Regions from separate parts of the Citrobacter freundii ATCC 8090 genome, predicted to be linked through region 1. Evidence: predicted binding sites of a transcription regulator. Region 1 holds the regulator's gene; each other region holds the start of a gene.
What was found. Region 1 encodes CRP, which controls carbon source genes, mostly activating them, when cyclic AMP is high. Its sites were predicted from a motif close to ATGTGANNNNNNTCACAT; they were not measured.
Positions count from the first base shown of each region.

Region 2: udp (uridine phosphorylase) is a predicted target of CRP. The motif match lies at 2,645-2,662, and genes of this name have one in related genera.
Region 3: uxuA (mannonate dehydratase) is a predicted target of CRP. The motif match lies at 2,845-2,862, and genes of this name have one in related genera.
Region 4: focA (formate transporter FocA) is a predicted target of CRP. The motif match lies at 2,230-2,247, and genes of this name have one in related genera.

Region 1 is NZ_CP049015.1:371,065-376,388, forward strand. It holds gene argD (bifunctional acetylornithine/succinyldiaminopimelate transaminase) at 1-380, shown strand, start outside; partial or broken gene G4551_RS24015 (hypothetical protein) at 385-483, shown strand; gene G4551_RS01740 (YccS/YhfK family putative transporter) at 476-2,563, opposite strand; gene crp (cAMP-activated global transcriptional regulator CRP) at 2,615-3,247, opposite strand; gene G4551_RS01750 (OsmC family protein) at 3,554-3,958, shown strand; gene G4551_RS01755 (phosphoribulokinase) at 4,057-4,926, opposite strand; gene G4551_RS01760 (YheU family protein) at 4,980-5,198, opposite strand; partial or broken gene G4551_RS01765 (hydrolase) at 5,195-5,324, opposite strand, start outside.
Region 2 is NZ_CP049015.1:4,840,192-4,845,515, forward strand. It holds gene ubiE (bifunctional demethylmenaquinone methyltransferase/2-methoxy-6-polyprenyl-1,4-benzoquinol methylase UbiE) at 1-94, opposite strand, end outside; gene rmuC (DNA recombination protein RmuC) at 189-1,619, opposite strand; gene udp (uridine phosphorylase) at 1,760-2,521, opposite strand; gene G4551_RS23195 (dienelactone hydrolase family protein) at 2,787-3,593, shown strand; gene metE (5-methyltetrahydropteroyltriglutamate--homocysteine S-methyltransferase) at 3,648-5,324, opposite strand, start outside.
Region 3 is NZ_CP049015.1:626,377-631,700, reverse strand. It holds gene G4551_RS03105 (fructuronate reductase) at 1-1,411, opposite strand, end outside; gene uxuA (mannonate dehydratase) at 1,490-2,674, opposite strand; gene gntP (gluconate permease GntP) at 2,934-4,277, shown strand; gene G4551_RS03090 (LutC/YkgG family protein) at 4,327-5,022, opposite strand; gene G4551_RS03085 (LutB/LldF family L-lactate oxidation iron-sulfur protein) at 5,015-5,324, opposite strand, start outside.
Region 4 is NZ_CP049015.1:1,757,822-1,763,145, forward strand. It holds gene pflB (formate C-acetyltransferase) at 1-1,254, opposite strand, end outside; gene focA (formate transporter FocA) at 1,314-2,171, opposite strand; gene ycaO (30S ribosomal protein S12 methylthiotransferase accessory factor YcaO) at 2,576-4,336, opposite strand; gene G4551_RS08400 (DUF421 domain-containing protein) at 4,473-5,165, shown strand.

The DNA.
Region 1 (5,324 bases):
CACACGGCTCCACATACGGCGGTAACCCGCTGGCCTGCGCGGTTGCGGGAGCTGCGTTTGATATCATCAACACGCCGGAAGTGCTGGAAGGTATTCAGGCCAAACGCCAGGCGTTTGTTCAGCATTTGCAGAAAATTGACCAGCAGTTTGACATTTTCAGCGACATTCGCGGTATGGGACTGCTGATTGGCGCCGAACTGAAGCCGCAGTTTAAAGGCCGGGCGCGTGATTTCTTGTACGCCGCGGCGAATGAAGGCGTGATGGTACTGAACGCCGGACCGGACGTGATGCGTTTCGCGCCGTCGCTGGTGGTGGAGCAGACTGATATCGATGAAGGGATGCAGCGCTTCGCGCAGGCCGTGGCGAAAGTGATGGGTTGACGGATTGCCGGATGGCGCTACGCTTATCCGGCCTACGAATCACACCTTACTCTGTAGGCCGGATAAGGCGTTTACGCCGCCATCCGGCAATTCTCTTAACCTTTCATATCCCGCAACCGGCGGCTCAGCCAGATCCCATGGTGCGGTCGCTGACGCCATGCTACCGACGAAATGGTATGCATGGTGTTCAGATGCCCCAAAACCCGCTGCAGATGCTGCTCAAGGGTGCTTAAAGGCCCATGGGACAGCATCTCTGGCGCCTCAAGAATATTCACATCGCCGGAGCTTCCGGGTCCGTCATATTCCAGCCGCTGCTGACAGCGCTGGATCGCAATTTCACAGGACTCCAGATAACGCTGCGCCAAATCCGGCGTCAGCATCGTATGTTCCCTTGCCAGCGTAGTCATTGCGTTGATGTGTTCGACGATGAACTGACTATGCGTAACCCACAGTTTCATGTCCGCCAGATAGTGCGAGTTGAACCCAGGTTCCTGCATCGCCTGGTTAAGTGAGTTGAACAGCGTGTTATGCGCCTGGTTGACCCGCATGCGTTGATACGCCAGCGGTGTGGCCTGGGGATCGTTGCTAAGAATCAGGCGAATGGCCTCCTGATCGGCTTCTAACGCATCGTGGGCGTTTTTACGCAGCAAACCGCTCTGCCACTGCGGCCACAGCCAGAGCATCCCGCCAAAAGCGATCAGGCAGCCAGTGATCGTATCGATAAACCGCGGCACGATAAACTGTTCCCCGTTCAGCGTCAGCAGTTGCAGGGTATATACCGCGGTGACCGTAAAGCCGACGGTAGCCCAGCCGTAGTTTTTGCGGATGGTCAGATAACTCACCAGGGTTATCAGCAGCATGCCTGCCAGCGTGTAACCTTCCTGGATATGAAAGTGCAGCGTGACGCCAGCGATCACCAGGCCGACGAGCGTCCCTACTGAACGGTGTAAAATACGTACCCGGGTTGCCCCGTAGCCATTTTGCGTGACGAACAGGATTGTCATCAAAATCCAGTAAGGTTTTGGCAGGTGTAAGGCGCTGCCCATCAGGCTGGCAATGCTCAACATGACGCTGATGCGTCCGGCATTACGCAGCGCAGGGGATTTCAACGACAAATAGCTTTTCAGGGCAGGGATCAGCGGCAGCCGACGCTGCTTGTCAGCCATTAAATCACGGGCATACAGTGGTCGCTGGGTGCGTAGCACACGGGCAATACGGCTGAAGTGCCAGTAGCAAAATTGACCTACCGGATTGTCCGGATGCTGGTTGGCGATTTTCTCCAGCGTGCCAATCTGCTTTTCCATTGAGAAACGGGTCGGTAAGCGGTGATACAAAATATCATCGGCCAGTACGCGAAGGCGTTCGGCAACGGTGCGCGCATTCCAGCGAATCACTTGTTCGGCGTGGCTACGTTCGACCAGCTTTTGCACCTCTTCCGGCTGGTGGAGGCTAACGGAAATATGTTCCTGTAAATCGAGCGCCTCCTGAAAGGCACGTAGCAGGCGCTTATAATCGTTGTTGCGATGCGCCGACAGCATATGCATTTGCTGATAGCACTGGGTAATTAAATCCACCGCTTTTTGCTGGCGCACCAACAGGGGAGGCAGCGCTTTTTCTGGGTCGGCATGCTGAGTCAGCATGCTGTACTTGGCCTCACAGTAATCGGCTAATTCGCGGTACAACAAGCTGAGCGACTCACGCAGCGGCTGCTCGCGCCACATCCAGAACCAGAACCAGTTGAACAGGCCATACCACAATGTGCCCAGCGCGTAGATTAGCAGCGGCTCCCAGACGGGCATGTTACCTGCCAGACTGAGTGTGAAAATTGCCGCGATAAGCGAGGCTGGTAGTAGTCGCGCATGCAGAGGGCCTAATTCTGCGGTTACACCAAGAATCAGCGTCAGGCCGGTGAGGATCAGTGGCAGCGGTATAGTCTGTGCCAGCAGTAATTGCATGATCAGACTGCATCCGGCAAACAAAGACGCGCCAATCACTAAGCGTTTGAAAAAGCGCTTATGCGGGGTATCAAGACCGGCAATATTGCAGCAGGCAGGGACGAGGGAAAAGAGGAGTCCCAGATGAAGCTGACCGATGATCAGGCCGACGGCCACAGGTAAACATAGCACCAGCGTTTGTCGTAGTGCGTAGTTGATCTCTGGGTGGTATATCAGTCTTCGCCACATCGGAGCAAACAAAAGTGGCGCATTACGGGGTAACGCGCCACTTCGATGGGGTTAACGTGTGCCGTAGACGACGATGGTCTTACCGTGTGCGGAGATCAGGTTCTGATCTTCCAGCATCTTCAGAATACGACCGACGGTCTCACGGGAGCAGCCAACGATCTGGCCGATTTCCTGACGGGTGATTTTAATCTGCATGCCGTCCGGGTGGGTCATCGCATCAGGCTGTTTCGCCAGATTCAGCAGAGTCTGCACGATACGACCGGTAACGTCGAGGAAGGCAAGGTTGCCCACTTTTTCAGACGTGACCTGCAGACGGCGAGCCATCTGAGAGGACAGGCGCATCAGAATATCTGGATTGACCTGGATTAATTGGCGAAATTTTTTGTAGGAAATTTCAGCGACTTCACATGCAGTTTTAGCACGGACCCAGGCGCTGCGTTCCTGACCTTCTTCGAAGAGGCCTAATTCACCAATAAAATCGCCCTGATTCAGATAAGAAAGGATCATTTCTTTCCCTTCTTCATCTTTGATCAGCACTGCCACTGAGCCTTTAACGATGTAGTACAACGTTTCCGCTTTTTCACCCTGGTGAATCAGCGTGCTCTTCGATGGGTACTTATGAATATGGCAATGAGACAAGAACCATTCGAGAGTCGGGTCTGTTTGCGGTTTGCCAAGCACCATGCGCGGTTATCCTCTGTTATAAGCTGTCTCCAGAGCCAAAAAACATCCTGTCTCTGGGTTTGCAAAAATGTGCTTCCCGCTACCTGGGAAGGGGGCTGTCAATACGTGCGACGGCCTGTAATGTGATGTCCTCTGCATACATGCAGTACGTCAATGTATTACTGTAGCATCCCGACTGTTTTAGCATAGCTTTCGCCGTGTGTCTCCTGGTGTCTCGCTTCAGCATGACGCAGGTCGCCTTCCGTTGCGAGATTTGTTGTGTGCGCGTAATCTGTCAGGAAAATTGATGCATCGGAGTAATAAAATATGCAAGCACGTGTTAAGTGGGTCGAAGGGCTGACCTTCCTCGGTGAGTCCGCTTCTGGCCACCAGATTTTGATGGACGGTAACTCCGGTGATAAAGCGCCGAGCCCGATGGAAATGGTCTTAATGGCTGCGGGTGGTTGCAGCGCAATTGATGTGGTGTCGATCCTGCAAAAGGGTCGTCAGGATGTGACCAACTGCGAAGTGAAGCTGACCTCCGAGCGTCGTGATGAAGCGCCGCGCCTGTTTACCCATATCAACCTGCATTTCATCGTAACGGGTAACGATCTGAAAGATGCGTCCGTCGCACGTGCGGTCGATCTTTCGGCGGAAAAATATTGCTCCGTGGCGCTGATGCTGGAAAAGGCGGTGAATATTACCCACTCCTATGAAGTGGTTGCCGCGTAATTGCTGATGCCGGATGGCGGCGTTGCCTTATCCGGCCTATAGGGTGATGTTGAGTCGTAGGCCCGATAAGCGAAGCGCCATCGGGCGCTTTCCACATATCACTCTATCTTTTTGCCTTCCATCAGTCGCTGCACCAGCGGCAGCATAATCAATTCCATCGCCAGACCCATTTTTCCGCCCGGTACGACCAACGTATTGATATGAGAAATGAATGAGCCCTGCAGCATGGCCAGCAGCCACGGGAAGTCGATCCCTTCCAGATTACGAAAATGAATCACGACAAAGCTTTCATCGAGTGACGGAATGCTCTTGGCGGCAAAGGGATTAGAGGTATCGACGGTTGGTACGCGTTGGAAGTTGATATGCGTACGGGAAAACTGTGGTGTGATGTAATTGATGTAATCGTCCATTGAGCGCACCACCGAGTCCATCACCGCTTCACGCGAGTGTCCACGCTCGCTGGTATCGCGGGTCAGCTTCTGGATCCACTCCAGGTTCACGATCGGCACCACGCCAACCAGCAGATCGACATGCCGGGCCACATTTTGCTGAGGGGTGACAACGCCGCCGTGAAGTCCCTCATAGAACAGGACATCCGTCGGTTCAGGCAGCGGCTGCCAGGGCGTAAATGTCCCCGGAACCTGATTCCACGGTACGGCCTCATCGTAGGTGTGCAGGTATTTACGCGACTGACCTTTGCCCGTCTGGCCGTATTCAATGAAGGTTTGCTCCAGCAGACCAAAGTCGTTAGCTTCGGGGCCGAAATAGCTGATATGCCGCCCAGCATCGCGTGCTTTGCGAATCGCCATGTCCATTTCCGGACGGGTATAGCGGTGAAAACTGTCACCTTCCACCTCGGCGGCGCGCAGGTTTAACTGCGCGAAAATTTTACGAAACGCGAGGCTGGTGGTGGTGGTCCCCGCGCCGCTGGATCCTGTTACCGCAATCACCGGATGTTTGGCAGACATAACAACTCCATGAAATGGTTGTAATTATAGTAAAGTCGGCCGGCGGCTACGGATTACTCGTGAATCTGCTTCCTCGGCATAATGTTGACCGTTTCATGCAGTTCGGACCACACCAGCACGGCTTCACCTGATTGTAGTTGGCGTTTGACGTCGGCGACTTTTTGTTCGAGCGAGCGTTCATGTTCACCGTAATCGGTGCCTTCACGCAAGACAAAGCTTTCAATCAGATTGTCCAGCGCGTCCGGAGAGATATCTTGCCATGGGATAATCATGATGACGCCTCCAGATACGTTGTCAGCCAGTCCGGGATTCTTGATTCCAGCCACATCTCAGGACGGCGCACTGTGCCACCAATAAATCCGACGTGGCCGCCATGTTCAGTCAGCTGATATTCCACC
Region 2 (5,324 bases), 490 kb from region 1:
CAGAATGAAAAACGTGGGCCACCATGTCAGCTTTCTGCTCTTTAGCGACGGTCTGAAAGCCAAAGTGCGTCGTTTCTTGTGAATTATCCACCATCTCAGTGCCTGCTCATCCAAAAAATGTTCGAGAAGTGTAACAGATTGGGCCAATTTGCCCTACCCTTCTGCCGGGTTCAACTACCCCAAATGGACTAGTTTGATTGCTGATTTACCGCTTCACCATCGGGGCAAGATGCATCTTGTTGCGTCTCAGGGACCGAGCGCAAGCGGTATTCTTCATCCTGCGTAGTGGCTTGCTCAGCCAGCTCAGGATTAATCTCGCGCTTAATTTCTACACCTAAACTGCGAAACGCTTCTGCCTGCGACAGGACGTTTCCACGACCGGAAGAGAGTTTTTTCATCGCCTGTCGGTAATTATCCTGGGCTTTGTCCAGGCTTTGACCTATTGCCGACATATCATCCACAAACAACCGCATCTTGTCATAAAGTTTGCTGGCCCGATCGGCAATTTGTTGCGCATTACGACTCTGATGCTCGTAGCGCCACAGGTTGGCAATCGTGCGCAATGCCACCAACAGCGTGGTAGGGCTCACCAGCATAATGTTATTTCTAAGCGCTTCGGTAATCAGTTCGGGCTGTCTGTCGAGCGCCAGCAAAAAAGCGGGCTCAACGGGGATAAACATCAGAACATAGTCAAGCGTACGCAGCCCCGGAAGCTGCTGATAGTCTTTGCGGCCCAGCAGACGAATGTGGTTGCGCACCGAGGCGATGTGCTCCTGCAACGCGCTCTCGCGGGTGAATTCATCTTCAGCGTTAAAATAGCGTTCATAGGCGACCAGCGTCATTTTCGCATCAATCACCACATCTTTGCCCTGCGGTAATCGGACAATAACATCTGGCTGCATCCGCGAACGGGCGTCGTTTTCGATGCTGACCTGGGTTTCGTATTCATAGCCTTCGCGCAGACCGGAAGCCTCAAGCACCCGCGTGAGTACGACCTCGCCCCAGTTACCCTGCGTTTTGTTATCGCCTTTTAATGCCCGCGTCAGGTTTACCGCTTCCTGTGCCATCTGCGCATTCAGTTGCTGGAGATTACGAATTTCGTGCGCCAGAGTATGACGTTCCTGTGCCTCTTTACCAAAGCTGTCCTGAATCTGGCGTCGAAATCCGTCCAATTGTTCGCGAAGCGGTGCCAGCAGGCTGTTCAGGCTTTGGCGATTTTGCTCATCTACGCGGCGATTGCTGTGCTCGAATATACGGTTCGCCAGATTTTCAAACTGCTCGCTCAGGCGCTGTTCGCTGTTGATCATCTGACGGATCTTATCTTCCGCATGCTGTTGCGTTGCTTCCAGCCGGGTAGTGACTTCACGGAGATCAGCTTCCAGAGAGGTGTTGATACTGTGCAGGCTGCGCAATTCGTTATTAAGCAGTTCGCACTCATCACGCCAGTGGGCTTCCTGTGAGAGTTGTTGCCGGGCGGCACTTAGCGCGATATCCAGTTCACGTCGTTCTTCGATGAGATCGGCACGGATTCTGTCGGCGTGCGCTTTTGTTGCCAGCCACCCAACCAGCAGCCCTGCGGCTAACGCCAACACGGCACTCATCATAATTGAAATATCCACAACGCCCCCTTACAGCAACGACTTACCCGCACAAAATAGAATTGTGCTGTATAAACGTCCAGTTTAAAAGGAATTTCCTGCGAGGTACTACGCAAAATAAAAAGGCCGAACGCGTCGGCCTTTTTGAATAGACGGGAGAATTACAGTAAACGACGCGCAGCTTCCACCACGATTTTTACCGCATGGCTTTCTGTTTGTTTCATCGTTTCCGCATTAGGGATCTCTTGCTGAGTACGGTTCACGATAACACCCGCGACCATACCGGCACGCAGACCCTGGCTTGCGCACATGGTCAGCAGCGTGGCAGATTCCATTTCGTAGTTCATAACGCCCATAGACTGCCACTCTTCCATCGAGCCTTTGAAACGGCTCACGACGCGACCAGAGAAGGTGTCGTAACGTTCCTGGCCCGGGTAGAAGGTGTCAGAAGATGCGGTAACGCCCACGTGGGTAGTGGCGCCGATAGATTTCGCCGCTTCCACCAGCGCGGTGGTGCACTCGAAGTCCGCAACGGCCGGGAACTCCATTGGCGCGAAGTGCAGGCTTGCGCCGTCCAGACGGACAGACGCCGTGGTGACCAGGACATCACCTACATTGATATGCGGCTGGATAGCGCCAGTCGTACCGATACGCAGGAAGGTACGAATGCCCAGTTGTGCCAGTTCTTCAACGGCAATAGAGGTTGACGGGCCGCCGATACCGGTAGAGCAAACGATCACGGCTTTACCATCCAGCTCAGCACGCCAGGTAGTGAACTCGCGATGAGATGCCAGCTTAACCGGCTTATCCATCAGCGCGGCGATCTTTTCCACACGCTCCGGGTCGCCAGGGACGATAGCAAGCGTAGCCCCTTGTAAGTCGCTCTTAGTGAGGCCGAGATGAAAAACATCAGACTTAGACATAAAAACTCCTCTGTGAATCGGTTTTGTCAGAAGAAGCAAAAACACACTTTACCGAAGGCATGAACATATTTTCGTGACAGTCATCACTATGATGTAAATCAATTGCATTCAATTACCATTAAAAAGTGATGCGTATCACATAAATGATGCGATGTAAGGAAGCCCTGCACAAAAGATAGCCCGTTTAAGGCAATGTGGTTCGTTGCATGTGTCTATAGTTAACAATGCGCTTTTTGGCTGAATATTTAAGGGTACGGAGAATACCATGACAACACGACAATCTGGCTTTGCACCTGCTGTATCTCCACCGACGTCTACCACGGTTCACACTCCGGATAACGAAATTATCGCCGGTGTAACGTCCATACCTTCACAAGGCGATGATATGCCAGCGTATCACGCACGACCAAAACAAACCGATGGACTGCTTCCCGTGGTCATTGTCGTGCAGGAGATTTTTGGTATTCATGAGCACATTCGTGACGTTTGCCGCCGTCTGGCTCTGGAAGGGTATCTGGCTATCGCACCAGAACTCTATTTTCGCGAAGGCGATCCCAATGACTTTGCCGATATCCCCACGTTGCTCAGCGGCCTTGTCGCCAAAGTGCCTGACTCTCAGGTACTGGCCGATCTGGACCACGTCGCCAGTTGGGCCTCCCGCAACGGGGGAGATGCGCACCAACTGATGATCACCGGATTTTGCTGGGGTGGACGCATCACCTGGCTGTATGCCGCACATAATCCGCAGTTAAAAGCGGCGGTGGCGTGGTATGGCAAACTGGTGGGTGATAAAACCCTCAACTCGCCGAAACATCCCGTTGATATCGCAACCGATCTTAACGCCCCCGTTTTGGGACTTTATGGCGCCCAGGATACCAGCATTCCGCAAGATACCGTTGAAACAATGCGTCAGGCGCTACGCGCCGCCAATGCGAAAGCGGAAATCGTGGTCTATCCCGATGCCGGACATGCCTTCAACGCCGATTATCGCCCGAGCTATCACGAAGAGTCCGCGAAAGACGGCTGGCAGAGAATGCTGGAGTGGTTCGCGCAATACGGTGGGAAGAAATAATTCCCGCCAGGCAAACCAATAAACAAAACGGAGGCATCAGCCTCCGTTTTGTTTTTACGCCTGACGCAGATTCTGCGCCGCTTTAACCATGTTTGCCAGCGCAGCACGGGTTTCCGGCCAGCCGCGCGTTTTCAGGCCGCAGTCCGGGTTCACCCACAGACGCTCAGCCGGAATACGCTGCTCGGCTTTCTTCAGCAGAGCTTCAATCCACTCCACGCTCGGGACGTTCGGCGAGTGAATGTCGTAGACGCCCGGCCCGATTTCGTTCGGATAGTCGAACTCTTCGAACGACTCCAGCAGCTCCATATCAGAACGTGAAGTCTCAATAGTGATCACGTCCGCGTCCAGCGCCGCAATGGAGTCCATGATGTCGTTGAACTCGCAGTAACACATGTGGGTGTGGATCTGGGTTTCATCCTTCGCCACTGCCGCGTTAATGCGAAAGGCTTCCACGCCCCACTCCAGATACGCCGCCCAGTCGCTGCGACGCAGCGGTAAACCTTCACGCAGTGCCGGCTCATCAATCTGGATAATGCCGATCCCCGCTGCTTCCAGATCCGCAACTTCATCACGCAACGCCAGCGCAATCTGCTTCGCGATGGTTTCACGCGTCACGTCTTCACGCGGGAATGACCAGCAAAGAATGGTCACCGGACCGGTCAGCATACCTTTTACCGGTTTGTCGGTCAGTGACTGGGCATACTTCGCCCACTCCACGGTGATCGCTTCCGGGCGGCTGACGTCGCCAATGACTACCGGTGGCTTCACGCAACGGGAGCCATAGCTCTGCACCCAACCGTTCTGGGTAAAGACGAACCCGTCCAGATGCTCACCAAAGTATTCCACCATGTCGTTACGTTCGGCTTCACCGTGTACCAGCACGTCGAGCCCCAGACGCTCCTGTTCAGCGATCGCCTGTTTGATATGTTCCGCAATACCGGTGCGGTAGTTACCGGCATCCAGGTTGCCCTTTTTGAAGTCCAGACGCAGACCGCGAATTTCGGTGGTTTGCGGGAATGAGCCGATAGTCGTGGTCGGCCATGCCGGCAGATTAAAGCGGGCACGTTGCGCCTCGGCACGAACCGGATAAGCGTTGGCGCGCTGGCTGTCCTGGGCGGTGATTGCCGCCAGACGTTTTTCCACTGCAGCGTTGTGGACACGAGTAGAGTGACGACGAGCCTGAATCGGTGCGCTCCATTCGACAATTGCCGCCGTATCACCGCTGTTCAACGCATCACGCAGCAGCGCCAGCTCGCCGCATTTTTGCAGGGCGAAGGAAAACCAGCTCTTCACCTCTGCATCAAGGCGGGTTTCCACGCTGAGATCGATGGGGCTGTGCAGCAGGGAGCAGGAAGAAGCCACCCACAGGTCACGTTTCCCGACGATATCTTTAATTTGCGCGTATTTTTCGCTGAGATCGGCGCGCCAGACGTTGCGCCCGTTCACCAGGCCCGCTGACAGCAGCCAGTCGGCAGGCAGACGTTTGTGCAGCTCGGCGACATCATCTTTACCGTGCACGAAGTCGACGTGCAGTCCCTGCACCGGCAGCGCGGTAATGGTATCCAGGTTTGGCGTTACGCCTTCGAAGTAGGTGGTCAGTAGCAGCTTCACCTGGCCCCGCAAGGCACCATAAGCTGGTTTGAAGGCGTCCAGCCACGCTTGCGGTAATTCCAGCACCAGAGCAGGTTCGTCAATCTGCACCCACTCAATACCCCGTTTTGCCAGCTCCGC
Region 3 (5,324 bases), 260 kb from region 1:
TCGCGATAATGGTCTCCACAAAGCCAGCGTTTTCCGCCAGGTCATGACCAAAAATGCCAGACAGCCCCAGCAGCGCCGTCACGCGCTCGGCGCCCTGGTACTGTTGGTTAATGTGCTGGAATTCAGCCAGCATAGGGTCGACAACATCAATGGCCTGCCCTTGCTCATCCACACCGTGGGTGTAACGCATCCAGCCCGCCACGCCCAGCGCCAGGTGACGCCAGCCGCTGGCATTTTGCAGGTGCAGACGCACCGGATCCAGCAGGCGCTGCGGCAGTTTCTGGCTGCCGTCCATCGCAATCTGCCAGGTACGGTGGCGCAGAGACGGGTTGCTGAAACGCTCGATCAGCAGTGTCGCGTAGGCGTTGAGATCGGTGCCTTCCGGCATCGAGAGCGTCGGCGCCTGCTCCTGCATCATCAGCGCAAACGCAGCTTTGCGGTACGCCGGATTGGTCATGGTATCGGCGATGGTTTCATAGCCGCCGAGATAGCCCAGATATGCGAGGAAAGAGTGGCTGCCGTTGAGCATGCGCAGTTTCATCATTTCAAACGGCACCACGTCGGCCACGAACTGTGCGCCAACCTTGTCCCAGTCAGGACGACCGTTGACAAAATTGTCTTCAATTACCCACTGACGGAACGGCTCACAGGCGATAGCACACGGATCGTAAACGCCCAACTGGTCGGCAATCTCCTGCAACGTTTCCGGCGTCGCCGCCGGAACAATGCGGTCGACCATAGTGCACGGGAAAGTCGCATTAGCTTCAATCCACTGCGCCAGCTGCGGGTCGCGCGCCTGCGCCAGCCCCAGTACTGCGACTTTCGCCACATGCCCATTTTCACGCACGTTATCGCAGGACATCACGGTAAAAGCCGCCAGCCCCTGCTCACGGCGCAGGTACAGCGCTTGTACGATGTAACCAATCGCCGATTTCGGCGCGGTCGGATTCGCCAGATCGTGTTTAATCAGCGGGTTATTGAGATCTAACTGACCGCTGGCCGCATCGGTGCAGTAGCCTTTTTCGGTGACCGTCAGCGAAACAATTGCCGTCTGCGGGCGCGCCATCGCCTGTAAAATACCGTCACAGCCGTCAAGATCCGGGTGCAGCGCTTCTTTCATTGACCCGATCACTTTCAGCACGGTGTTGTCCGCGCCTTTTTCCGCCACGGTATACAGCAGTTGCTGCTTGCGCAGATTTTCAATCAGTACGCAGTCGTTACCCGGCATCAGGTTAACTTCACAGATCCCCCAGTCGCTGTCAGTGGTTTCCAGCAAATGATGGGTGTACAGCGCCTGATGTGCGCGGTGAAAAGCGCCACATCCCAGGTGAACAATGCGGGATTGCAGGCGCGAGCGGTCCCATGCAGGGCGCGCAACCGGCAGGTCGCTATTGGCAATTGTCGTTGTCATCGTGAACTCCAGAACCCGTTGAAAGGCCAACGGATGAGAAAAGAAAAAGCCGGCCAGACAGGTGGCCGGCAACTCGCTTTAGCGGCTAAAGAAAGCGCGCTGGATAGCCATCTCAACGCCGCGCACTTCCGCCAGCCCTTTCAGGCGACCAATCGCGGAGTAGCCTGGGTTGGTTTTCTTTTTCAGATCGTCCAGCATCTGGTGGCCATGGTCCGGACGCATCGGGATCAGATCCTCTTTACCCTCGGCTTTACGGCGTTGTTCTTCTTCAACGATCGCTTTCACCACCTCGTACATGTCGACATCGCCATTAAGATGCGCCGCCTCATGGAAGGTTTTCGGGTTATCTTCACGCAGCGTGGAGCGCAGATGGGTGAAGTAAATGCGTGGACCAAACTGTTTGATCATGTCGACCAGATCGTTGTCCGCCCGCACGCCGTAGGAGCCGGTGCACATGGTGAAACCGTTCGCCATACTGTTGACCGTATCGACCATCCACTGCATATCTTCCACGGTGGAAACAATGCGCGGCAGGCCAAGGATCGGGCGCGGCGGATCGTCCGGGTGTACCGCCATGCGTACGCCTGCTTCTTCCGCCACCGGAATAATCGCCTTCAGGAAGACGGCAAAATTCTCACGCAGCGCGGCTTTGTCGATATCTTTATAGCGCGCCAGATGCTGGCGAAACTGGTCAAGCGTGTAGCCCTCTTCCGCACCCGGCAGACCGGCGATGATGTTGCGGGTCAGACGCGCTTTGTCTTCATCGCTCATGGTGGCGAAGCGTTCATTTGCCTGAGCAATCTCTTCGGCGGTGTAGTCCGCTTCCGCGCCCGGACGCTGGAGGATATGCAGCTCAAAGGCGGCAAACTCAATCTGGTCAAAACGCAGCGCTTTGGAGCCGTCCGGCAGAACGTATTCCAGGTCGGTACGGGTCCAGTCGAGAACCGGCATGAAGTTGTAGCACACGGTACGAATACCGCACTGAGCCAGGTTACGCAGGCTTTGCTGGTAGTTGGCGATCCACTGCAGATAGTTGCCGGAACGGGTTTTAATGTCTTCGTGGATCGGCACGCTTTCGACGACCGACCAGACCAGGCCCGCCTGCTCAATAATGGCTTTGCGTTTTAGGATCTCATCAACCGTCCACACTTCCCCGTTCGGGATATGGTGTAAGGCGGTGACAACGCCTGTGGCACCCGCCTGACGTACATCCGCTAAGGTGACCGGATCGTTAGGACCATACCAGCGCCATGTCTGTTCCATGTTTTATTCCTCGTTACGTTATGGACTCGACGATATGGCACATAAATTCCTCCTTTTGGTATGACATGTCAACCTGAAGCTTAAAATTGGTTAACCAAATCACGATTTATTCTATTGAGATCGCCATTTTACGGCCCTGTTGCTCAGTAATAATGTAAACATGTAACGCAATGTGACATTCATCGCATCAATGGTTAACCAATATATGTAACATCTCAACCAAAATCATAATAGTTCAACCAATAAAGGTAGACGTTATATGCACGTTCTCAATATTCTGTGGGTCGTATTCGGCATCGGTCTGATGCTGGTGCTCAATCTAAGATTCAAAATAAACTCGATGGTCGCCCTGCTGCTGGCGGCGCTCTCGGTCGGTATGCTGGCGGGTATGGATTTAATGGAGCTGCTGCACACCATGAAATCCGGCTTTGGCAGCACGCTGGGTGAACTGGCGATTATCGTGGTATTCGGGGCGGTCATCGGTAAGCTGATGGTTGATTCCGGGGCGGCGCATCAGATTGCCCATACGCTGCTGGCGCGCCTCGGCCTGCGCTATGTGCAGCTGTCGGTAATCATTATTGGTCTGATCTTCGGCCTGGCGATGTTCTATGAAGTGGCATTTATTATGCTGGCGCCGCTGGTGATCGTCATTGCAGCAGAAGCGAAGATCCCGTTCCTCAAGCTGGCGATTCCTGCCGTTGCCGCCGCCACCACCGCCCACTCGCTGTTCCCACCACAGCCGGGTCCGGTGGCGCTGGTTAACGCCTACGGCGCGGACATGGGCATGGTCTACATCTACGGTATTCTGGTGACCATTCCGAGCGTGATCTGCGCCGGGCTTATCCTGCCGAAGTTCCTCGGCAACCTCGATCGCCCAACGCCGTCATTCATGAAGGCCGACGTACCGGTTGACCAGAATAACCTGCCATCCTTCGGTGTTTCTATCCTGGTGCCGCTGATCCCGGCGATCATCATGATCTCCACCACCATAGCCAACATCTGGCTGGTGAAAGGGACGCAGGCGTGGGAAGTGGTCAACTTCTTAGGCTCTTCACCGATTGCAATGTTTATCGCTATGGTTGTCGCCTTCGTGCTGTTTGGTACCGCGCGTGGTCACGACATGCAGTGGGTGATGAATGCCTTTGAAAACGCGGTGAAAAGCATCGCCATGGTGATCCTGATCATCGGCGCGGGCGGTGTACTGAAGCAGACCATTATTGATACCGGCATTGGCGATACCATCGGCATGCTGATGTCACACGGCAATATCTCTCCGTACATCATGGCGTGGTTGATAACCGTGCTGATTCGTCTGGCAACCGGTCAGGGCGTGGTCTCCGCCATGACGGCTGCAGGGATTATTAGCGCCGCCATTCTCGACCCGGCAACCGGTCAACTGGTGGGCGTCGATCCGGCGTTACTGGTACTGGCAACGGCGGCGGGCTCCAACACCCTGACCCATATCAACGATGCCTCGTTCTGGCTGTTCAAAGGCTACTTTGACCTGTCGGTGAAGGATACGCTGAAAACCTGGGGTCTGCTGGAGCTGGTGAACTCCGTGGTTGGCCTGATTATCGTATTGATCATCAGCATGATTGCATAACGTCGATACCGCTCTGGTCCGCAGCGCCAGAGCGGTTATCCATCCTGCCTCAACAATCCTCAATAATCAGATACACCGCCTTCACCGGGCCATGCACTCCAACCACCTTGATAAGCTCAATATCCGCCGTCGAGCTGGGCCCACTAATGATGTTAATGCACGATGGCATACGCTCACCGGCCTGCGCCTTCTGATGCAGTTTTTCTGCCAGTTGCGCCACGCGCGGCAGGATAGTGCTTTTACGCAGCACGAAAATTGAGGATTCCGGCAACAGGCTCAGGGAACGCCCGCGCTCCGGCGCGGAAAACAGCACCACGCCGCCGGACTCGGTCAGGCCATACTCGGCATACACCACGCCCACTTTCGCCTTTTCGGCCTGGGTAATATTTTCACTGCCACGCGCCGGATCCCAGACCACGGCGTTGCATTCCTGTTGCAAGCGTTCGGTAATGCCCAGTGCCGCCAGCCGGCTGTCGCCGCTCAGCACCACCGGCTGCTGACCCAATTCTTCGCACAGACGGAGCGCCGCGTCTGCGGCCTGATCTTCGCGAGTCAGCTCACAGCGAGCCAGCATCACTTCACTGGCAAACTGGACAAACGCATCGCAGCGCTGCTGCGGGCTAAGTTCGGTCAGGCGCTCGTTAGCATAGTTGTTAACCGGCGCGACATCCGCTTGCGGTTCGAAGCGCAGCGGGCGACCCAGCGCCTGGGCGATGGTATTTAAAAACGCGGTACGGTTATCCATTCTTTTTCTCCTGCGCCTGATGTTTCTTAAACCAGCTACGGAAGCTCTCGCCGTCGGCATCAGGCAGATCGCGCGCCTCCATCCAGTCACCAATCGCGCCAACCTTGAGCGGCGTTTTGCCACCATTGATAAACCAGCTCGCCGCATGTGCGCCCGCCATCATCCCGACTTTCCACAGCCCCGGATGGCTATTGGCGTAGGCGAACATTTTGATCGCCCGTCGCTCGGCTTTCGGCGTTATGCCCTCCTCGGCCATCACCCGGCGATGACGCAGGATCAGTTTTGACAGCGGAATCTTAACC
Region 4 (5,324 bases), 1.4 Mb from region 1:
AGCGATAGCGTAGTCGTCGTTGTTGAAGTCCGGACGCATCAGGTCATCGTTCTCGTACTGCAGAGAAGAGGTGTCGATGGACACTTTAGCGGCGAATTTCTTGAAGTTCAGAGGCAGTTTTTCAGACCACAGAACAGTGATGTTCGGCTCCGGAGAAGGACCCATGGTGTACAGGGTGTTCAGGAAGCGGAAGCTGTTTTTGGTAACCAGAGTACGGCCATCAACGCCCATACCACCGATAGATTCAGTTGCCCAAATCGGGTCACCGGAGAACAGTTCATCATATTCAGGAGTACGCAGGAAGCGAACCATACGCAGTTTCATGACCAGGTGGTCGATCATTTCCTGTGCGTCTTGCTCGGTGATTTTGCCTGCTTTCAGGTCACGTTCGATGTAAGCATCCAGGAAGGTGGATACGCGACCGAAGGACATTGCTGCACCGTTCTGAGATTTAACAGCGGCCAGGTAGCCGAAGTAAGTCCACTGGATAGCTTCCTGAGCATTGGTAGCCGGACCAGAGATATCGCAGCCATATTTAGCAGCCATTTCTTTGATCTGACCCAGAGCGCGGTGCTGTTCAGCAATTTCTTCACGCAGACGGATAGTTGCTTCCAGGTTTACGCCGTTTTCCAGATCGGACTGCAGAGAGACGAACTGAGCGTATTTGTCTTTCATCAGGTAGTCGATACCGTACAGCGCAACGCGACGGTAGTCACCGATGATACGGCCACGGCCATACGCATCTGGCAGACCAGTCAGAACACCGGATTTACGGCAGTTCAGAATGTCTTTGGTGTAAACATCGAATACGCCCTGGTTGTGGGTTTTGCGGTATTCGGTGAAGATTTTTTTCAGCATCGGGTCCAGTTCGCGATTGTACGCTTTGCAGGAACCTTCAACCATTTTGATGCCGCCAAACGGAATGATCGCACGTTTCAGCGGAGCTTCAGTCTGCAGACCAACAATCTTCTCGAGCGCTTTGTTGATGTAGCCTGCGTCGTGAGAAGTGATGGTAGAAGCAACGGAGGTGTCAAAGTCAACAGGCGCGTGAGTGCGGTTTTCCTGTTTAACGCCTTCCATCACGCTGTCCCACAGTGCAGTGGTCGCATCAGTTGCGCCAGCCAGGAAGGACTCGTCACCCTCATATGGAGTGTAGTTTTTCTGAATGAAGTCACGTACGTTTACTTCATTCTGCCAGTCACCTTTGGTAAAACCTTCCCAGGCTGTGGCTAACTTTTCATTAAGCTCGGACATGTAACACCTACCTTCTTAAGTGGATTTTTTATTTACTGCGTGTAATGGACATCATCAGATTAATGATGATCGTTACCACGCAGATAAATGACCCAGTATGTCAACCCGACCAACAAACCGCCGCCGATAATGTTACCGATCGTAACCGGAATCAGGTTATCGGTGATGAAATTCATCACGGTCAGGTGAGAAAAATTCTCCGGAGAAGACCCAACTGCGGTCCAGAATTCCGGGGTGGCGAAATCGCGTATTACAATACCCATAGGGATCATAAACATGTTTGCGATACTGTGCTCAAAACCGCTGGCAACAAACATTGCGACCGGTAATACCATGATAAACGCTTTGTCCATTAGGCTGCGGCCCGAGTAGCTCATCCATACGGCCAGACACACCATCAGGTTAGCCAGGATGCCAAGACTTACCGCCTCAACAAAAGTATGGTGCACTTTGTGGTCGGCTGTTTGTAGGACGTTGAGCCCCCACGCGCCGTTGGCGGTCATGTATTCGCCGGAAAGCCACATCAATAGCACGAAGAGCAAGCAACCCACCAGGTTACCGACATAAACGTTAAGCCAGTTTTTAGCCAATTGGCCCCAGGTAATACGACCACTGGCTTTTGCTACGACAATCAATACGGTTGAGGTGAAGAGGTCTGCGCCGCAGACAACACAAAGAATCAGCCCCAGGGAAAAGCAGATACCACCTACTAATTTTGCCATGCCGAAAGGCATAGTTCCGGTACCGGTTGTGGCGGTGATATAGAAAACAAAGGCAATTGAAATGAATACACCGGCAGTAATTGCCAGATAGAACGTCTTAAGCGGATGTTTCGTTGCTTTATAGACGCCTGCTTCTTCGGCAACTTTGGCCATTGCAGCAGGTAGAATAAGATCAAAAGGGTTGTCAGCTTTCACACTAACTCTCTCTTTATTAAGTCGGCGACGAGATACTAACAAAGCATTATAGATGAGAATTTGATATAGATCATATCTCGCCTGGCTTATAGGCCCGCAAGACGCATGGTTTTTATGCGATTACGGAGTAACTTGTTGATTATCCATATAAAAATAAATTTTAAAAATTATAAAGTGAGTTGAATTTTTTCTTTTTATCTCCTGTCAGACGGTTAATTAAAATGGAGTAATTGAGATAAAAAACCACATTAATATGCTAATTTTTTTAATATCAACTACTAATATTTAACCTTGTTTTTACATTTATTTTCCGATTTGAACAAAATAAAAAACAGGGCGCTTAAAGCGCCCCGTAATATATCCCAGACAATACTTTTAGCCTACTTAGCGCAGGCTGACTGTCATTATTTTGACCAATGTGCCGCTTTCGCGCGCTGCAGTTTTTCATAGGCTTTCAGCAGAGACTGATGCGCCGGGAAAGCTTGCAGATCGTTATCAACGGTTTGCAACCCGTAGAATGGCGCTTCGCCACTCAATGCCGCACTTGCCGCTTCAACCGCCTCGGCACCGTACATGCGGACAAACGCATTCAGATATTGCAGCGGCTGACGGTCTTCTTCCTGAGACAGCAGCAACAATGTTTGCAGGCAGCGATAGTAGTTTGCACGTTCCGCGCTAAAGACGGAGGCGTTAAATTCCATCGTCCATTCTGTCCACACCAGCGCCTGCTCCAGATCGCCACCGGCTAGCGCCAGCATCACTTTAAGCTCGCCAATACGCAGGGTGTACCAACCGTTATCCGCACCGGTCGCCAGACCGAGTAGCTCGCGTACGCGGGTGAAGTCGTCAAAGCCTTCTTCATCCAGTTGTTCGATCAGATTGAGATAGTCTTCTTTATCCCATTCGCTGCCCGGCAGAGAGAGAATGGTGTCACGCAGATGGGCGCCCATAGCGTTGTTAGCTAACCACAGATCTTCTGCCGGATAGATGTCAGACATTCCCGGAACAATAATGCGGCACGCGTAAACGCTCAGGTGTTCATAGTCAGCGATATACACTTCTTTATCTTCAGCATTGAAGATGGCCATCAGGGTGGCGAACTCTTCTTCCGTGGTGCCAGAGAAATTCCAGTCAACGAACGGATAGTCGGCATCCTGCTTGAACAGATCCCATGAGATCAAACCGCTGGAATCAATGAAATGGGTTTCAAGGTTAGTGTGTTCAGCCACTTCTTCGTCGTCAAAGGTCGGTGGGGTGAAGACATCAAGATCTTTCAGACCACGACCCTGCAGCAGTTCAGTGACGGTACGTTCCAGCGCCACGCCGAAATCCGGGTGTGCGCCGAAGGAAGCGAAGCAGGTACCGTTGGTCGGGTTGAACAGGACAACGCAAATCACCGGATACTTGCCACCCAGCGAGCCATCGTAGGCGAAAATTGGGAAACCTTCAGCTTCCAGTGTGGCGATGGACTCCACCACTGCCGGATAGCGCGCCATGACTTCGGCCGGGATTTCCGGCAGGCTGATGCTTTCCGCAATAATGCGGTTCTTCACATGACGCTCAAAGACTTCAGACAGGCCCTGAACGCGCGCTTCGTTAGGCGTGTTACCCGCGGACATGCCGTTAGAAACATACAGGTTGCCGATAATATTCATCGGAATATAGACAATCTGGTTATCCGACTGACGGGTAAACGGCAGGCCGCAGACGCCACGTTCTTCATTACCAGACTGCAGATCGATAAGCATGCTGCCAGTCAGTTCGTTATCTGGATCGTAAAACGCTCGCAGACGTGCATCCAGTAAACCTTCTGGTACATCGTCTTCTTCTGTCAGCGGGAACCATTTTTCGTTCGGATAATGCACGAACGGGCCATTGGCGATAGTTTCGCCCAACCAGAAATCCGCAAAGAAATAGTTAGTCGACAGACGCTCAAAGTATTCGCCCAGCGCGGAAGCCAACGCCGCTTTTTTCGTCGCGCCTTTACCGTTGGTGAAGCACAGCGCGCATTCTTTGTCGCGAATATGTACAGACCAGACGTTAGGGACGGGATTCAACCACGAGGCTTCTTCAATTTGAAAACCGAGGTCGAGCAATTTTTGCTGGAAGCGAGCGATGGAGTCTTCCAGAGCGGCATCTTTGCCGGGGATAAATGTTTGCGTCATGAAAATCACTTTTGTCGTACGGAAAGCGCGCAATGATACGGGTTTTCAATGAACGGCGCTATCGCCGCCGGAGCTCAGGCGTAAATAAAAGCATTGGCTATGCTTTCTTACAACCAACCACGTTTAGAGCATATTAATGAAAGCTTTCGATTTGCACCGTATGGCGCTTGATAAGGTGCCCATGGATTTTCTGGGGGAAGTTGCGTTACGCAGCCTCTACACCTTTATATTGGTTTTTCTGTTTTTAAAAATCACCGGACGTCGCGGCGTACGCCAGATGTCGCTTTTTGAAGTGCTGATCATCCTTACGCTGGGTTCTGCAGCGGGAGACGTGGCATTCTATGACGATGTCCCGATGCTGCCAGTGCTGGTGGTTTTTATTACTCTTGCTGTGCTGTATCGGTTGGTGATGTGGCTAATGGCGCATAGTGAAAAAATGGAGGACCTGCTGGAGGGCAAACCCGTCGTGATCATTGAAGATGGCGAGCTGGCATGGTCAAAGCTCAATAGTGCCAATATGACGGAATTTGAATTCTTTATGGAACTGCGTTTGAACGGCGTGGAGCAATTGGGACAGGTAAAACTGGCTATTCTGGAGACGAATGGACAAATCAGCGTCTACTTCTTTGCCGATGAAGACGTAAAGCCGGGGCTCAGTATTTTACCTAGGCACTGTACGCAACGATTTAAAGTAATGCCTGAAGCAGGGGACTATGCCTGTATACGTTGTAGCGAAGTGGTGCAAATGAACGCCGGAGATCATCAATTATGTCCACGCTGTGCAAATCCAGAATGGTCGAAGGCCAGTCAGGCAAAACGGGTTACCTGACAGCAAAAATCTCGGTTTTTACCCGTCAATCCGATAGATTCTGTTGTGTGACCAATGACACATTTTTACCCTGGTCAGTTTTACCCATTGCGGCGCGTGTCACTGAATGATAAAACCGATATCCACAGGAATAACTTATACCAATGTCTGTCACCGGAT